3 regions of the Mucilaginibacter sp. 22184 genome follow, and region 1 is predicted to be linked to each of the others. Evidence: riboswitches for the same ligand, from Rfam matches in the RefSeq annotation. Region 1 holds a riboswitch; each other region holds the start of a gene.
What was found. Region 1 has a riboswitch for cobalamin ahead of ACTJKG_RS14510 (TonB-dependent receptor plug domain-containing protein). Riboswitches for the same ligand answer to the same signal wherever they lie in the genome.

Region 1 (5,738 bases):
ACTATGCTAAGGTCGGCGGCACCGCAAACTTCGGTTGATTGTTCTCCAAGCCACCCCATATCATATAGCACCCCGGTTTGCACTTTGATAAAATCGATACCTTTCAGCTTCACTCTTTTTCCGTCCTTATCAATAGCGTTGGAAATATCAACCTTATCGCCGCCATAAGTACTGTCAGAATAGCCAAAATCAAAAGGCCTGCTTGTGATATATTGCGGGTTGCTATCGTCAATATTAGTTGAGGGTAACAAAGTTCCGGTTACAGTAAGCGTTCTGCCATTTACCCATCCCGGGAAATAAGTGGGCTGCGTGTTATATTGGTTCCTTTTTACAAAGCCGGCACCGCCCTGATTGTCTGTCCATGGTATGTCATCAGCATCATTTGCCGGGCGGGTATAAGTTACCTGGTAATTGCGCACATATCCGTCATGATCAAATTGGCTGCCTTTCAGTTCATACCAGGTATCATCCGGTTTACCGTTACCATTTTTATCATCCATCACCCATATCACGCCGGGCTCGGCAAATATGTTAGGTATAGGATTACCAAAAACAATCAGGTCATTGGCATTGGGTACATTCAAAACGGTATGGTCAAATCCCAGTACAATATAACCGCCCCAGGCTCCTAATGAAACCAGCCCCTGAGTACCTCTTAATACCCCTTTGGCAGCTGTTGAATCGCCAAGAGTGGTATTGATAAATTGGCCCGGAGCAGGCTTAAAATCAAAAAGTGCGGTTACATAGGGGTTACTTGAAGCCGTTACAGGCCTGATAGGTGAGCCCGGAGGCTCGGGTGGAGCTACAGTATCGCGTTTAATAACTGTATCAACCCGCAGTTTCTCAACTATTTGTACATCCTTTTTACAGGATGACAGCAGGGCGACACCAATGATGACCGACAGGAGAAAAACTTGGTAAAGATTAAGGTTCAATTTCATTTTATTGATGAGTTTATGTAAGTATTAATAAGCGAATGCAAAATGGGCCGGTATATCCCCGGCCACTACCGACCATTTTTTCTTTCCCGACGGATCGAAGCAATACAGCGTTCCCGGTGTAACGTAGTCTTTAGCATCAGTAACCAATACTTCTTTAGTTACCGGGTTTACAGCTATACCGTAGGGAACCTTGATCTGGGTTTCGGTGCCATCGGTAATAAACTTCGTATTCAATACGGTTTCATCTTTTACATTAAGCATGGAATAGGTGGTGGTATTTGAGTTGGTGTTGTAATTATATTCGTAACCATACATATAGGCGATATCACCATCAATCCAAAGGTTACTTACGCCAAAATCAAATTGCTTTTTAACCTGGTCTGTTTTGGTGTCAATTACAAATAACTTGGAGGGAATGCTATAATAATCGCCGCGGGAGGTTACATAGATATCGCCGTATTTATCAGCCTTTACCCTATCCAGGTTGATGGCCACATCTATGCGTTTCAACTCCTTAAATGAAGGCAGGTCGATAACAGAAACCGTACGCTCATAATTTGGCGGACTATAACCGCCTGAGTTAGCTACATACAGCTTTTCGCCTACTATGGCCATCTCTTCGGGTTGGCGGCCAACGGTAACCTTGCGTGTGATCTGAAGTGTAGAAGTATCTATCTCATTAACAGCACCATTCGGCGCTTTGGGATCGCCTACTTTACCCAGGTAAGCACTCACATAGGCTTTGCCATTATGAAAGGTTACGTAACGGCAGTTATCGATATTGATGAGCGAGATCCGTTTACCGGTTTTCGCGTTCAAAATCTCCACCTTGTTGGATACGTTAACTACCACATATACCTTTGAGCCATAAATGCCAATATCATTACCCACATCGCCCAAACCTTTGGTAACATCCGGGTTGGTTTGATTGTAAATATTACGGCGATACTGCCCGGTAGTATAATCCAGGTAGTCAAGCGAAGCCTTATTCATATTCATATTACCCTCATTAAGCAAATAGAAGCCTTTAACCACAGCTGTGGGATCGGGGGGCAACAAGGACTTATCCTGCTCTGGGATGGGTTTAGCATCTTTCCGGCAGGCGCTGTAGCTCAGAATAATGCATCCGAGCAGCAGATATTTCATGTGATTTATTTTCTTCATGGCAAATGCTTAAAATGTTGAACTTATGGTGAAGCGATAGTTGCGCCCCGGCAAGGGAAAATTGTATATCACGTCGTAATATTGATTAAGCAGGTTATTGATTTCGGCAGTAAGTTTAAGCTTGTGGCTATTGAGCTTTGTGGCATAGGTAAACGCTATGTCGTGCGTATACCATGGCGGCATATAATTGGCTGCTTCATGATATTTTTGATTATATCTTTCGCCGGTATAGATATAGCTATAGGTGAAGGCCAGTTTATGCCACTCAGCGCCTATCAGTACCGAACCGCTGTTTACAGGGGTATAAGGTATTTGCTGATTATAGTTGAGATCAGTTTTATCAGTTACATCCACCGATTGTTGATAGGTGTATGAAATGCCGGTATTCAATAGCACACTACCCCATAATTGCCACGTAGCCTGCGCGTTTACCTCGGCCCCCTTAATATGTACTTTACCCAGGTTAATGATAGACCACCGACCCAGATCGGCTCCCGGTACCGCCACTATTTTATCCCTTACCTGGTTGTAATAAGCATCGGCCTGTATCGCGAAGTAGACCAGCGTTTGCTGATGCAGTGTACGGTTATAAGTAAAGCCCAGATCATACTGCTTGTTAAATTCTGGCCTTACCGTAGCGTAACCTACAAAAGTGTAATACAGGTCATTAAAAGTTGGCAGCCTGAAAATGCTCTTATAAAAACCACGCAACCTAAAATCAGGGCTTTCTGTGGGTTGCCATGAAAACAATAATGCGGGTGTATACTCGGTTTTATTATCTGAATTAGCCTCAACCGGAACTTTGTCCCGAACAAAAGTACCCAGCACATTAGCCTGTAAGTTAAACCGGGTAAAATGCAATTCGGTGGCCAAGGCCGTTAACAGTTGATTACGAATAGGCGGTGCAAACTTATATTTAGCCGAATCATTCTCGGTGATGTGCAAGGTACTCCACTCATAATCTGCCGAGGCCGCCACATCCCAAAACTTATTGATCTTGTATTTATTAGCTACCGAAAAGTAAAGTTCATGTTCATAATAACGATCATTTAACAGCCCGGTAGTTGTGGTGATATCGGGATTGGTATAATGGCTGAAAGTATTGGCATACTTACCACTAAGCATCAGACTGTACCTGTCGCCAAAATTTTTGTTGTAGGTAGATTGCATAAAGATATCCCTGTTCCACAAGCGCTCATCCGAATCAAATTTATTGGATACAATGGCGGCCGGTAATCCCCTTGCCGAATTATACAGATACCCTTTAACTGCCCATTTACTACTATCCGGCAGCTTTCCATTTAGCCCGAGCTCTGCCCGTTGCGCGGTGATATCGCTGTTTTGCCGCACGGCTGTAGTATCATAAACACCATTAGTATAACGGAATTTGTTGCGGCCATTGGCATGTACAAACTCTGTACTGAAGGTACTGTAGGTATTATCACTCAGCTTATACTGCCAAAAGAATGACGGATTAACCAAACCTGATGAACCGGTTTTAAAACTCACTTTACCAGCAGAACGGCTACTATCCTCAAAATGCGGCTGACGCGAGGTAAGGCAAATAGCGCTCCCGGAGGCAAAGCCCTTGGCCGACTGAAATATGGTACCCTTTTGCGCATTGTAAAGGGCTATTTCATCAATGTTATCCAGCGAAAACTTACCCAGGTCAACCTGGCCATTTTGCGAATTGCCAAATTCGACACCATCATAAAAAACACCTACATGATTACTACCCAGACTGCGCACATTAATGGTTTTGAGACCGCCTACGCCGCCGTAATCCTTCAATTGCACACCTGAGAAATAACGGATGGCATCGGCCACCGAAAAACTATTCAGCTTTTCCAGCTCCGCTCCTTTGAGTATTTGCAGTGGTGTTGCCGAAGTATTACGCGAAGAAATCCGGCCTGCACGAACGGAAACCTCTTTCAGATGGTGACTTTTAACAGTATCTGCTGCAGGTTTATGGCGACTGGTATCCGCCACCTGCGCCTTAGCGTTACCACAAAACAGGCCCCATACCGCTGTAAGGCAAATAAAAAAAATCGGGAAGCACAAATATTTGTACAAGTGTTGCAATACGTTCTGTTCGTGAAAAAATTAAACAAACAGCCAACAGGGTACCATCAATGGAAATACGCAACAACGTGAGGTATCTTCATTCCAGCTTCAATCCCCGAAAGCTATGAATACATATCATGCAATGGCAGGTCTTCTGACTTACTCCCCGCTTACCCGGCCTTCCCGTCGCGATCATATCGAAACAGTGGCTATAGAATGGATAGCGGTTAACAGAGCTTACAGCTGCGGGACAGTTCCGGAATTACACCGGATTCCCTTTTAATCCCCAAATCATAAAGGCCTGGGGAACCAAAAGCGAGGCAAATATAGAAATAAAAAGCACAAGGACTTTGATGTTTTGGTATGCCGCATAGATAGCATAATTTTCAAACAGGATACCATACCTAATTCATCAACGAAAATCATGCGGAGCAAAACAATAAAGCTTTCATTCAATTATAAAATTTATATAATTGAAAATCTATAGTTTATATCTACTATTTAAATTTTTTATTTTGTAAATTTTTATCTCAATGCTTGTTCAGTTTTTCTTCAATACGTTTTTGCAATTGCTTTTTGTACTCATCATCCAGCTTCAATTCGCTGATCTTTGCCGGATGGAACAGCTCGCACACCATTTTATTGATCATGGAGCTTTGCTGTTCAAACACCCTGCATACCGAGCAGCCGGCCAGGTGGATCTTCAATTCCAGCTTTTCGCGAAGTGTTAAGTGGTCAATCAGCTTCTTCTCAATTAAACGAGTGGCTTTGCGACAGTTGTACGCTATTTTTGTCAATTCATCCATATTCCTCCCCTATTTTAGATTTATACTATAGAGTTAGTCGTTCTGCATAACAGTCCCTTACAATTTTTGAAAATAGTTTCTTACTCCAAGAATCGTTATTCGCAAAATCCTTGCTCTTTGCTCCCAAAGTCCCCCAAATCCTTGCTCCCAAAATCCCTACCTTTGCAGGCAATGGATTATTTCAAAAGGCTCCTTGATCTGCTGAATAAAGAAAAAGAGGAGGACCGTAACGCTTATCTTAAACTAACCGAAAACTCATCAGCTGCCGACCGCCGGGCACAAGGACTTAGCTGGTATCCTATAGCCATTCGTGGAACCGAGCCCGGCCGGGGCGATTATATCAATGTAGAGGTTGAACGAACTACACATAAGGACCTGGCTCACCAGTTGCGTTTTGGAGTACCTGCAGCCCTGTTCTCCAATCACGATCCAAAGACCGACCGTGCGGAAGGCACCATCACCTACCAGGGCGGCGACCGCCTAAAAATCACCCTATATACCGACGAACTGCCAGATTGGACCTGCGACGGCAAACTCGGCATCGATCTGCTTTTTGATAACAATAGTTACGACGAAATGCAGAATGCCCTTAAACAGGCTTCGGCCATAGCCGTAAAGCCACAGGAAGGACGCTTGATCCAGATCCTTACGGGCGAGAAAGCTCCTGTATTTAATACTACCGCCCCTGTTTCCGCTCCACGCTTAAACGAGTCGCAGACAGAGGCGGTTAATAAAATAGTTTCGGCGCAAGACCTGGCCGTTA
Region 2 (5,738 bases), on a different contig from region 1:
TGGCTTGCAGCAGGTCGTTATTACCTTCGATGATCTGGGCCAGCTCGTTAACCTCGTTCAGTTTTTGTTTAGCAAAGGCCATCCAGTTTTTGATCTCGGTGTTGATGGTAGTTTCCAGGTCGAGGTCAAAAGGTGTATGCAGCAGAGAGCAGCTTGGCGCGATGATCACCCTATCCTTACCCAATACCGCGATAGCTTTTCTGATGTGCGATATGGATTTGATGTAATCGTTTTTCCAGATGTTGCGGCCATCAATAACACCTACCGACAGGCTCAGTTTTTCGGGCAGCAAGGTAAGCACCTCATCCAGTTGCTGCGGGGCACGTACCAGGTCGATATGCAGGGCGCTTACCGGCAGGTTTACGGCCAGCTGGGTATTATCCTTCAGACTTTCAAAATAAGTGGTAAGCAGTATTTTGATACCCGGAGTATTTTTGTTGATCTCGTTGTAAGCGTATACAAAGGCGTCTTTTTCGGCCTGGGTCAAATCAAGCGCCAGGAAAGGCTCATCTACTTGTACCCAAACCGCGCCATACTCTTTCAGGCGTTTCAATACTTCGATATAAACAGGCACCAGTTTTTTGATCAGATCGATCTTATTAAAGCCTGCTTGTTTCTCTTTACCCAGCAACAGGTAACTTACCGGACCGATCAGCACCGGTTTTGGTGTAGTACCGGTATGTTGTTTAGCCAGCGTAAATTCATCAAATACTTTTTCTGAAAACACCCGAAACTGCTGGTTTTGTATAAACTCGGGCACAATGTAGTGGTAGTTGGTATCAAACCATTTGGTCATTTCCATGGCGGTTACATCCAGGCCATCTTTCTGGTAACCGCGAGCCATGGCAAAGTACAGGTCGATCTCGGTATTGGCTTTGTTTTGGGTTAAAACAGGGGTGTAACGCTCAGGGATAACACCCAGCATGAGCGAAGTATCCAGCACCTGGTCATAAAAGCTAAAATCGTTACAGGGAATCAGATCGATACCGGCATCAACCTGGGTTTTCCAGTTGCTGATCCTGATCTGGCGGGCAACGGCAAACAGCTCGTCGCGGGTAAATTGGCCGGCCCAATACGCCTCACTGGCCTTTTTAAGTTCACGGAGGGCACCTACACGAGGATACCCGAGATTGTTTTTGAGCATACGCATAAAACTTTTTTGGTTAAACATTAAATTGAATTAATGCTCCTTACGGTTTTCGGTATGCTTTCGGGAAATGGTAATAAAAGGCAAAAGCACAACAACGCGCAGGCCGCTAAAAAGGGGCGCCGGCGGTTATCCTTTTTCTTTGACTACTGCTTCAAAACGCGAAAGCATTGTCTTTTATACAATAGGGCAAGTATCCTGGCTTGTAATATTGTTGCCGTCCTTCTCATTCCGTTTGGATGGAATAATGGACCTTACCGGCAACAACTTTTTGTATTACTTACAGTTGCGCGACAGCCCGCGATTTACACACGGTTCCTTTTTAATCCCTGCCCTCCACAGGCAGGAAACCATATTGCTGAAAAAAAGTAAAGAACTTTATTACAACAAATATAGGCTTTAATGGAACACGATAATCAACGTACGCAGGAAATTGCCATAGGACAAGTTTTTTAGATGTGCAAATTACAAATGTGCAGATGTGCAAATGTTCTGCTGTCAATAATGATTACGATTTCCCCATGTTGGCATATCCCCACGCTTTCATGGCATCAATAATAGGCAGTAACGTTTGGCCATGCTGGCTGATATGATATTCAACCCGGGGTGGCACTTCGGCAAAAACTACTCTTTCCAATACGCCGTCTACCTCCAATTCACGCAATTGATTGGTGAGGGTTTGCTTGCTTATTTCGGGGATGCCTTTCTGCATTAAGCTGTATCGGTTGGTTCCGTTCCTGATCAGGTGAATGATCACCGGTTTCCATTTGCCCCCAATAATATTCATACAATAGGTTACCGCGCAGTTGGTTGGGTTAAAATTTTTTGTTTTACGGGTGATCGATTTTGCCATTAGTCTAAAATTATTGCCTAAGCATATAAATATAGTCTTTTGCCGATGATCAGCAAAAACCGGGACATTTGCCAGCGATAAAAACAAATAATATGACCAAGAACTCAGAAATATCAGCTATAAAAACAAACCCGGTTCCGGGTGTTAAAAGTTACCATTTTGAATCATTTAATCTGTTGGTTATTACAGATGGAGATGTAGAATATGATAACGGCTGCTTTGCTCCCGGTATACCACCTGCAGAACTGAAACAGTTACGGGAAAACCACAATAACCTGACCGCGCACTTTATGCTGCCTCATAATATTATGGTATTCACATCACCGGATAAGACCATCATGATCGATGCAGGCAACGGTGACAAAGCCAGACCCGGCGCTGGTAAATTAGCAGGCAATCTGTATGCCGCCGGAATTAAACCCGCCGATCTCACCGATATTATACTCACCCATGCTCACCCCGATCATTTTAGCGGTCTGATAAGCCATAGCGGCCAACTGGTTTTCCCAAACGCGAAGATCCATCTGCACCAAAAAGAATTTGATTTTTGGCAGGATGATCATGCCGATTTCTCTAAAAGTAAAAGTCTGCTATCCTCACTTCAATCGCTCCAGCAGGAGATCCAATTTTTCTTTACGCAGATAAGCGGAAAGTTACAGCTATTCAATACCGATGAGCCACTATTTGATTTTTTGCAACCCATACTTACACCCGGGCACACACCGGGCCATTGTATGTTCACGATCATTTCGGGCAATGAAAAATTCATTCATATGGCCGATATTTTTCATGACGAGATCGTGCTGTTTGCCAAACCCGAATGGGGTACTGTTTTCGATATTGATTTTGATTTGGCCGCCCGTACACGCCAATCAATTCTTAAAGAATTTGCCACATCAAAACAACGGGTCTTCGGTTATCATTTACCCTGGCCGGGTTTTGGGCATATTGAAAAGCACAATGATGCGTTTACATGGGTGGTGGAATGATATAAAACTTGTGACTATCGGGCGAAATAAAAAATTAGTTCTTCTTTCTCCCGATATTTACATTTCAAATGCCTGCAAACGAAAACACCATCCTATTTAAAGTAGCCTATCAAGGGCGCATCACCGAGGTTCATACCTACCCCAACCAGTACTATAGCCTGATGACACTGATCTCTGACCAACTGGCTATCCCCGGTTTTGGTTTATGTTGCGGTATGGGCAGCTGTGGCACCTGCCTGGTGCAGATCAGCAATGGCTATCATCATGTTACCCGCAATGTGCTGGCCTGTGATGTACAGGTAAATGACGAGTTGGCCAATGCATTGGTCACTATATCAGGCGTATTTTAAAGAAACATCCTAATCATAAAAAGTTTGTCATCCTGAGGTACGAAGGATCTATTCGTAAACTTTGTATATCGGCGATTAGATGCTTCACTACGTTCAACATGACAAGAAAGGAGAGCGGGAAGCGGCTCATGAGTCGCCTGTGAGCAACAGGAAAAAAGGCCCGCAAAACAAAAACATTTGGCCTTTAAAACAAATTCTATTTAATTAAAGCCCTCTACTTTTGTTTCATCAACAAACAATAAAAAAATGGAACAAATAACAGATAATTATAATGGCGCGCTGCAACAACTTGTAGGCTCGGGCTTTAACGCTAAATCAACTACTACCGACGTGATCAAAGGCATCGATCTTACCGGCAAAAACATCATCGTAACCGGCGGCTACGCAGGTATCGGCCTCGAAACGGTAAAAACATTTGTTCAGGCTGGTGCGCAGGTTACCGTACCCGCCCGCGACATACAAAAGGCGGCCCAGAACCTGCAAGGGATCGACCATGTATGCATCCGCACTATGGACCTGATGGATCCTGCCTCTATAGATACGTTTGCCGACGATTTTTTAAAAACCGGTAAGCCGCTGCACATTCTGGTAAACAATGCCGGTATTATGTGGGTGCCGCTGCAGCGCGACAGCCGGGGTTACGAATCGCAGTTATCCACTAATCACCTGGGGCATTTTCAGCTTACGGCCCGGATTTGGCCTGCCTTGAAAAAAGCGAACGGTGCCCGGGTGATCAATGTATCCTCATTCGGGCACCAGATAGCGCCTTTTGATTTTGAGGACCCAAACTTTCTGCATCGCCCTTACGAAACTTTACAGGGTTATGGTCATTCCAAAACAGCTAACAACTTGTTTAGTGTGGAGCTGGATCACCGGGGTAAAAACTCTGGGATACGTGCATTTTCGCTGCATCCGGGTTCGGTGATTGGTACTGATCTTGCGAGAGTAGCTCCTATGGAATTGTTTCAGCAAATGGGCACGCACGATGCCGATGGCAACCTAAAACCCGAGGTGGCAGCCATTTTAAAAAATGTGGAACAAGGCGCAGCTACATCAGTTTGGTGCGCAGTGAGCCCGCAATTAGATGGTATTGGCGGCGTATATTGCGAAGATGCTGACATAGCCGAAGTAGATAACGGCCAGATTGAGCACCGCTATGATGATCCATCGACTCTCCGTGGCGTAAAACCATATTCGGTAGATGCCAGTTATGCCCAAAAACTGTGGGCTTTAAGCGAAGACCTGACCGGCATAACCTTCGAAGCCAATTGATCACTATCTTTGGATAATTGAACAATGGATTTTAAGATACACTATTTAACGCCCGACATCAAACTATCCTACTTTGATGCACAATCCTTCCGCACGGAGGTATTGTTTGAGCAGCATATGCTGGTATGGTTTATATCGGGCGAAACCAAAATAGTGCAAACCAATACTACCTATCTGTTTGGGGCTGGCGATATTTTCCTCATCCCCCGTAACCAACTGGCTACGGCTATCAATTATCCAAAGAACGGGCAGCCGCATAAAACGGTGGTGATGCATCTTACCCCAAAAATATTGAAGGACTTTTACGCGAAGAACCGGGCCAAAAGCAGGCATTTTTATGACCAGGGTATCCGCAATTTTGGCAAGCACCCGCTGCTGGAAAGTTGCCTGGCATCGCTGATACCCTATTTTGACCTGGAAGAGCCCCTGCCCGAAAGTATCGCTGCACTGAAAATAGAGGAAGCCATCAATATCCTGCGAACCATCGATAAGGATATTGATGGCATACTGGCTAATTTTGATGAACCCGGCAAAATGAACCTCAGCGATTTTATGGAACGGAATTTCATGTTCAACATGACGATGGAAAAGTTTGGGTATTTAACCGGTCGTAGTCTCACCACCTTTAAGCGCGATTTTAAAAAAGCCTTTGGCACCACACCACAAAAATGGCTTACCCAAAAACGACTGGAGCTGGCCCACTACCAGATTAGGGAACAAAACCGGCGACCATCAGAAGTATATGCAGAGGTTGGTTTTGAAAATCTCTCCCACTTTACTTCGGCCTTTAAAAAACATTTCAGCTATACGCCTACCAACATGGCCGGGTTTTAGTGCTCACAGGTTTTCGTTGGCCCATTGCTCAATATAGTCATAATCCTCCCGCTCGTTCCTAACGGTATGGATGTGTAAATGGAATAACGTATAATGAATGATATAACATTGCAGGCGTTCCTCAAAATGGAGTAATGCTTTGGGGTTGTTTTTCATGGCCGCTTTCCATACATCCACATAGATGAGCCTTGCGTCCTCATCCAGGGTTCATCCATATGGATCAAGTCATACAAAGGATCGCCCAGCAGCATTTCTGCCCAGTCAATAACGGCAGCTACCCGGTGATCGGATGT
Region 3 (5,738 bases), on a different contig from region 1:
ATTGATTTTAGAGACGAGAAAATAGGGCGTAAGATACGTGATGCTGAAGTCAAAAAGATCCCTTATATGTTGATTGTAGGTGAAAAAGAAGCGGCTGAAGGCTTGGTTTCTGTAAGGAAACATGGTCAGGGCGATTTGGGAAGTATGAGCATAGAAGATTTTAAAGAACAAATAACTAAAGAAATAAAAGTATAACTTGGCATTAAACAAACCTTTCAATAGAGGACCAAGGCTTCCTTTTAAGAAAAAAGAAGCTGAACACAACATTAATCAATTCATCAGGGCTCAGGAAGTTCGTCTGGTAGGCGATAACGTTGAGCAGGGAGTTTACTCTTTAAGAGACGCGCTGGCAATTGCACAGGAGCAAGAGCTCGACCTGGTTGAAATATCTCCAAACGCTGTCCCACCGGTTTGTAAGGTAACGGACTATAATAAGTTCATTTATGAACAAAAGAAGAAGCTAAAAGAGATAAAAAACAATGCCAAGCAAACGGTTATTAAAGAGATCCGTTTCGGACCGAATACCGATGACCATGACTTTGAATTTAAATTGAAGCATGCCATGAAGTTTTTGGAAGCCGGTGAAAAGGTGAGAGCCTACGTACACTTTAAAGGCCGTGCCATTGTGTACAAAGAACAGGGCGAAATCCTGTTACTTCGTTTTGCACAGGCGTTGGAAGATAACGGTAAAGTAGAGCAGTTACCAAAGCTTGAAGGAAAGAGGATGTTTTTAACTCTAGCTCCTAAAGCAGTAAAAAAATAATAATTTTTAAGTACGACGTTGATGTTGTACCATTAAATAAAGGAAAACGTTGAGAAACGTTAATATCTAAAAACAAATAAATAGAGTTATGCCAAAAATGAAAACCAATTCCAGTGCAAAAAAGCGTTTTAAGCTTACTGGAACCGGTAAAATCGCAAGAAAAAACGCATACAAAAGCCACATCTTAACCAAGATGTCGACAAAACGTAAGCGCGCCCTTGGTCACACCAGCTTAGTTTCTGATGCTGACATGGGTAACGTTAAACGTATGCTTTGTATCGGAAAGTAATTCACAAATTTTTTAACCAGGTATTAGAGTTTTAAGTTCTGTTATAAAAACAGGCACTCACTACCAAAATCAAACAAGATGCCACGTTCAGTTAACGCAGTAGCGTCGAGAAGACGCAGGAAAAGGATCATGAACCTCGCCAAAGGTTATTGGGGTTCACGTAGCAAGGTTTACACCATTGCAAAAAACACAGTTGAAAAAGGTTTACAGTACGCTTATCGTGACCGCAAAACCAAAAAAAGAGAGTTCAGAGCTTTGTGGATACAGCGTATTAACGCAGGTGCCCGTCAGCACGGAATTTCTTACTCTCAGTTAATAGGTAAATTAGCAGCAAAAGAAATCGGTTTAAACCGTAAAGTATTGGCTGATTTAGCGATGAATCATCCAGATGCTTTCAAAGCCGTGATTGATGCAGTAAAATAATTAGCGCAAGCTTAATAAAAAAGGCCTTCTGTTAATTCAGAAGGCCTTTTTGTTTTAGTATGAAGTTACTTTATAGGTGAGTAGTTAAATTGGAATTGGGCTAAATTGGGCAGATGTTTTTTAGGCCTTTTCAATTCATATTGATAAATAACACGCCCCAGATTTTTTAGGAATGGAAGGCAAATCGTGGCGTATTCATATTTATTATCGTTATAAACCCCATCCTCATTTGATTGCACTACCGCAGTTAGTAAGAACTCAACATGATTTTTAAAATCGACAATGTAGGCGTTGTCAATATCATATCCATAACTGTCGCCTACTTTGTTAAATATCCTGATATTGGGTTCAATTACCGCCGAACTATCTCCACCGTAATATAAAAATTTGCAGTATGCCGGGAAATAGTCTGGTCGGTTATAGGTTGGTTTTATGTTTTCTGTAGGAAATGTACTCATATATCGGTATATGAAAGCATAATCGGCAGATGTGAGGTTGTAGCGCTGATTCGTCGGAAATGATTGCGGAAAAAGGAGTCTCTTTAATACCAGCTGCTGATCGGCAATAGAATACACATTTTTTTCACTCAAATTAAAGGATTTATTCACGAGGCGGTCGCTGCTGTCCAGATAGGCTTTCCCCATAATCATATTATCCGGGCGCATCGGATAGTTTAAGCTATCATATAATGCCTTTTTGCGGTATACCACTTGGTTTCCATCGTAAAAAGTAATGGGGTTGGTATGTCTTGTGTTTTCTCCGGCATCGCCTACGGCCAGCCGACCCACAATACGGGTATGATATAACTGGTATTTTTTTAGTTTGCGATTGATCTCTTCACGGCCAACAAATTCATACAAGCGATTGAAAGCGTCGTTATCACTTACCAATAAGATTTTTTTAATATAATTCTCTATACTGGGTAGCCCATTTGCCGATGAGGTATCTGTTTTTACCCTAGTCTGTTTGGCAAAGGCGCTGTCGGTGATCATAGTTGATCTTGTGGTTAAGCCTTTAACATGTAATTCGTGAAGTTTTTCCAGCGCGAAAATGGCTGTTGGTAGTTTAACTGTACTGGCAGGATAGAAATAATGTTTAGCGTTAAGTCGATAACTGTATGACTTAAAATGCGGTGTGTTGTTTTTATCTCGGTCGATTTGCGTATACAATATTTGTACCTCATTTTGGGTAGGATGGCTCAATATCTTACTAAATAGCTCCGGATGACTTTGTAAAAGCTCTTTCAGGAAAACAGTATCAGGTTGCTGAGCAAAGCTGGATATGGCGATTACCAGCAACAGAAATGTAATGTACGGTTTCATTATCATAAATATACAGATTGTTACTTTGCGATTGCTCATACTTAGCTTACTTTTGTTGCGCTTTAGGTTTCATACGGTTTATTACTGTAAATGAATTAAAAGGGAATACGGTGAATAATCCGTAACTGTCCCGCAGCTGTAAGCTCTTTAACCATTGCCCACTCTTATGGCCACTGTTCTGAAAAGAATGGGAAGGCCGGGCAATTTGGGGAGCAAGTCAGAACACCTGCCCAAGCACTTATAGTATTCATAGCTTTCGGGGATTGAAGCTTGAATGTGAATGCCCTTCATTGAGTGTATTTTCATTTGCCCTGATCATATATTGGATATAGTATAAGTTGATAACAAGCATTATTTAATTATAACAGGTTATATGGACAAACTTTACTTTAAAGGTATTTTAGGAATTGGATTATTGCAGGCTACATTGCTGGTAACCACAGCACAAGCGCAGGATACTACGCGATTGCTTAATGATGTAGTGGTTACCGCTACCCGCTCACCAAAAAAACTATCTGATATAGGCAGGGTAGTTACCGTGATCCCGGCCGAGCAGATTAATCGCTCACAGGGGAAAACCTTACCCCAATTACTAAATACCGTTCCGGGACTTACATTTTCGGGCGCCCAGAATGCGCCGGGTATCGCTACATCCATTTATCTGTATGGAGCATCTACAGGAAACACGTTGATATTGATTGATGGTTTCCCAGTGAACAATGCAGCAGCCATAGACGGCAGTTATGACCTGAACGCTTTTTCATTGGATCTGATAGATCATATCGAGATTTTAAAAGGAAGCGGATCAACTTTGTATGGTTCAGACGCTGTGGCCGGTGTTATCAATATCATTACCAAAAAAGGAAACGGGCAAGGACTTAAAAGTAGCCTGCAGCTAATGGGTGGTAGTTATAATACCTTCAAAGAGTCGGCTTCATTAAATGGAACGGTAAACAAAACGGGAGTTGCTGTAAATATTTCCAATTCCGATTCAAGAGGTTTTGCGGCAGCAACAGATACAACGGGTAAAGGCAATTTTAAAAAAGATGGCTTTCATCAGCGTTCGGCGAGTGTAAATATCAATCAGGCAGTTTCCAGGAATTTCAGCCTGAATGGAAACCTGCAAACAAGCTATACATCAGGTAATTTACCCTACGGAGCATTTACCGACGATCAAAATTATACTTACAACAATACGTTTTTGTTTGGAGGTTTAGGGGCTAAATTAATATTGCCAAAAGGGTCGCTGCGTTTCAATATATCGCAAAATACAGTTTGGAATAATTTTAAAAACTTTCCTACCGACAACGATTCTACCCACCAGATAACTAAAAATATTGGGCGTATTACCAATGCCGAAGTTGTGTTGAATCAAGAATTAGGTAAATATTTTGACATAACCAGTGGGGTAAGTTTTAAATATAGCAACACTACCCAATATAGCTTATATGAATCAACAGGTTATCATCCCGGAGCCAGTACTATCGCCGATAATTTGGCTCATAATAATATATTCAGCGCTTATACTTCTTTGTTTTTTAAAGCTGATATTTTTCACATGGAACTGGGTGGGCGATACAATCACCATAGCACGTATGGCGATAATTTTACCTATACCATTAACCCGTCTTTGTTCCTGGCCGATCAATTTAAAATTTTCGGATCAATAGCATCAGCCTATAAATCGCCATCATTGTATCAGTTATATTCCCAATATGGTAATATAAAACTAAAGCCCGAAACTACTACCTCCTATGAAGCTGGTTTTGATTGGGAAATTGTTAAAAACGCACTGACATTCAATACCCATTTCTATAAACGGAATGCTAAGGATGTGATCTATTTCTTTACTCAGTCTGTTTCGCCCTTTGCATCTTTTTATCAAAACGGTCAGTTTCAAAAGGATAAAGGTTTTGAGAGCGAGTTGAATTATCACGCTGATAAATTAACGGCTGCAGCCTATTATACTTATGTAACCGGTAAATTGACCGATGAAAAGGGTGTACAAACGGCCAATCTTTACCGCAGGCCAAAAAGCACATTAGGCATTAATTTTAACTACCAGGTTATTGAAGATTTTTCATTTGGCGTGAATTATAAATACACCGGCAACCGTACCGATCAAAACTTTGCAACCTATCCGTCTACAGTAGTTACCCTAAAACATTATCACCTGGCCGATCTGCACCTGGAGCTGAAGGCAACCAAAAACCTGCGCATATTTGGCGATCTGAATAATCTACTGGATCAAAAATATACCGACTGGTTGGGTTACAATACCATGGGTATCAACTTCATGCTTGGGGCCAAATACCAGTTTAATTAGCAGCTTTTTATTTAGTACATTTATAAGTAATTTTACCTCATAAATTTGAATCATGAACTCAAAAGATAATACAACCCGCAATATCGTATTGATACTGATGATCGTGGTAGCGGCCGCGTTCAGGTTGCTGGCATTTAAGTATAAGGAGCTAAGTAATTTTAATCCGGTAGGAGCCATAGCTATATTTGGCGGTGTGTATTTTGCCGATAAATGGAAAAGCTACGTTACGGTAATGCTGGCCCTTTTCGGAACGGATATTATCCTGAATTACTTGTACTTCCATAAATTAACTTTATGGTATAGCGGTGCCGAATGGACGTATCTGGCCTTTATTTTAATGATCCTGGTGGGTAGCCTGATTAAAAAAGTAACTGTACTGAATGTAGTTTTAGCTTCCGTTGCTTCCGTATTGATCCATTGGTTGCTCACCGATCTACCGGGAACTTTATATCCCCACACCTTAGCCGGTTATGGCACATCGTTGGTTAACGCCATCCCATTCGAAAAGAATATGGTATTTGGCAATTTAGTATTTGGCTTTATTTTATTTGGCGGTTTTGAACTGGCTAAAACCAAATACACTTTTTTACGCACTAAAAAGCAACTGGCACTTTA

Region 2: linked by a shared signal. The riboswitch ahead of metE (5-methyltetrahydropteroyltriglutamate--homocysteine S-methyltransferase) and the one ahead of ACTJKG_RS14510 (TonB-dependent receptor plug domain-containing protein) in region 1 are both predicted to bind cobalamin.
Region 3: linked by a shared signal. The riboswitch ahead of ACTJKG_RS12190 (TonB-dependent receptor plug domain-containing protein) and the one ahead of ACTJKG_RS14510 (TonB-dependent receptor plug domain-containing protein) in region 1 are both predicted to bind cobalamin.

What each region holds. Positions count from the first base shown of each region.
Region 1 is NZ_JBQEPI010000006.1:110,693-116,430, forward strand. It holds gene ACTJKG_RS14500 (cell surface protein) at 1-941, opposite strand, end outside; gene ACTJKG_RS14505 (YncE family protein) at 966-2,105, opposite strand; gene ACTJKG_RS14510 (TonB-dependent receptor plug domain-containing protein) at 2,115-4,166, opposite strand; cobalamin riboswitch at 4,297-4,499, opposite strand; gene ACTJKG_RS14515 (hypothetical protein) at 4,700-4,975, opposite strand; gene ACTJKG_RS14520 (AAA domain-containing protein) at 5,147-5,738, shown strand, end outside.
Region 2 is NZ_JBQEPI010000004.1:248,601-254,338, forward strand. It holds gene metE (5-methyltetrahydropteroyltriglutamate--homocysteine S-methyltransferase) at 1-1,144, opposite strand, end outside; cobalamin riboswitch at 1,319-1,517, opposite strand; gene ACTJKG_RS10940 (winged helix-turn-helix transcriptional regulator) at 1,656-2,000, opposite strand; gene ACTJKG_RS10945 (MBL fold metallo-hydrolase) at 2,093-2,989, shown strand; gene ACTJKG_RS10950 (2Fe-2S iron-sulfur cluster-binding protein) at 3,058-3,339, shown strand; gene ACTJKG_RS10955 (SDR family NAD(P)-dependent oxidoreductase) at 3,586-4,611, shown strand; gene ACTJKG_RS10960 (helix-turn-helix domain-containing protein) at 4,636-5,445, shown strand; gene ACTJKG_RS10965 (hypothetical protein) at 5,449-5,601, opposite strand; gene ACTJKG_RS10970 (phosphotransferase family protein) at 5,598-5,738, opposite strand, start outside.
Region 3 is NZ_JBQEPI010000005.1:37,832-43,569, forward strand. It holds gene thrS (threonine--tRNA ligase) at 1-195, shown strand, start outside; gene infC (translation initiation factor IF-3) at 197-763, shown strand; gene rpmI (50S ribosomal protein L35) at 852-1,052, shown strand; gene rplT (50S ribosomal protein L20) at 1,131-1,475, shown strand; gene ACTJKG_RS12185 (serine hydrolase) at 1,541-2,797, opposite strand; cobalamin riboswitch at 2,845-3,045, shown strand; gene ACTJKG_RS12190 (TonB-dependent receptor plug domain-containing protein) at 3,171-5,123, shown strand; gene ACTJKG_RS12195 (DUF6580 family putative transport protein) at 5,176-5,738, shown strand, end outside.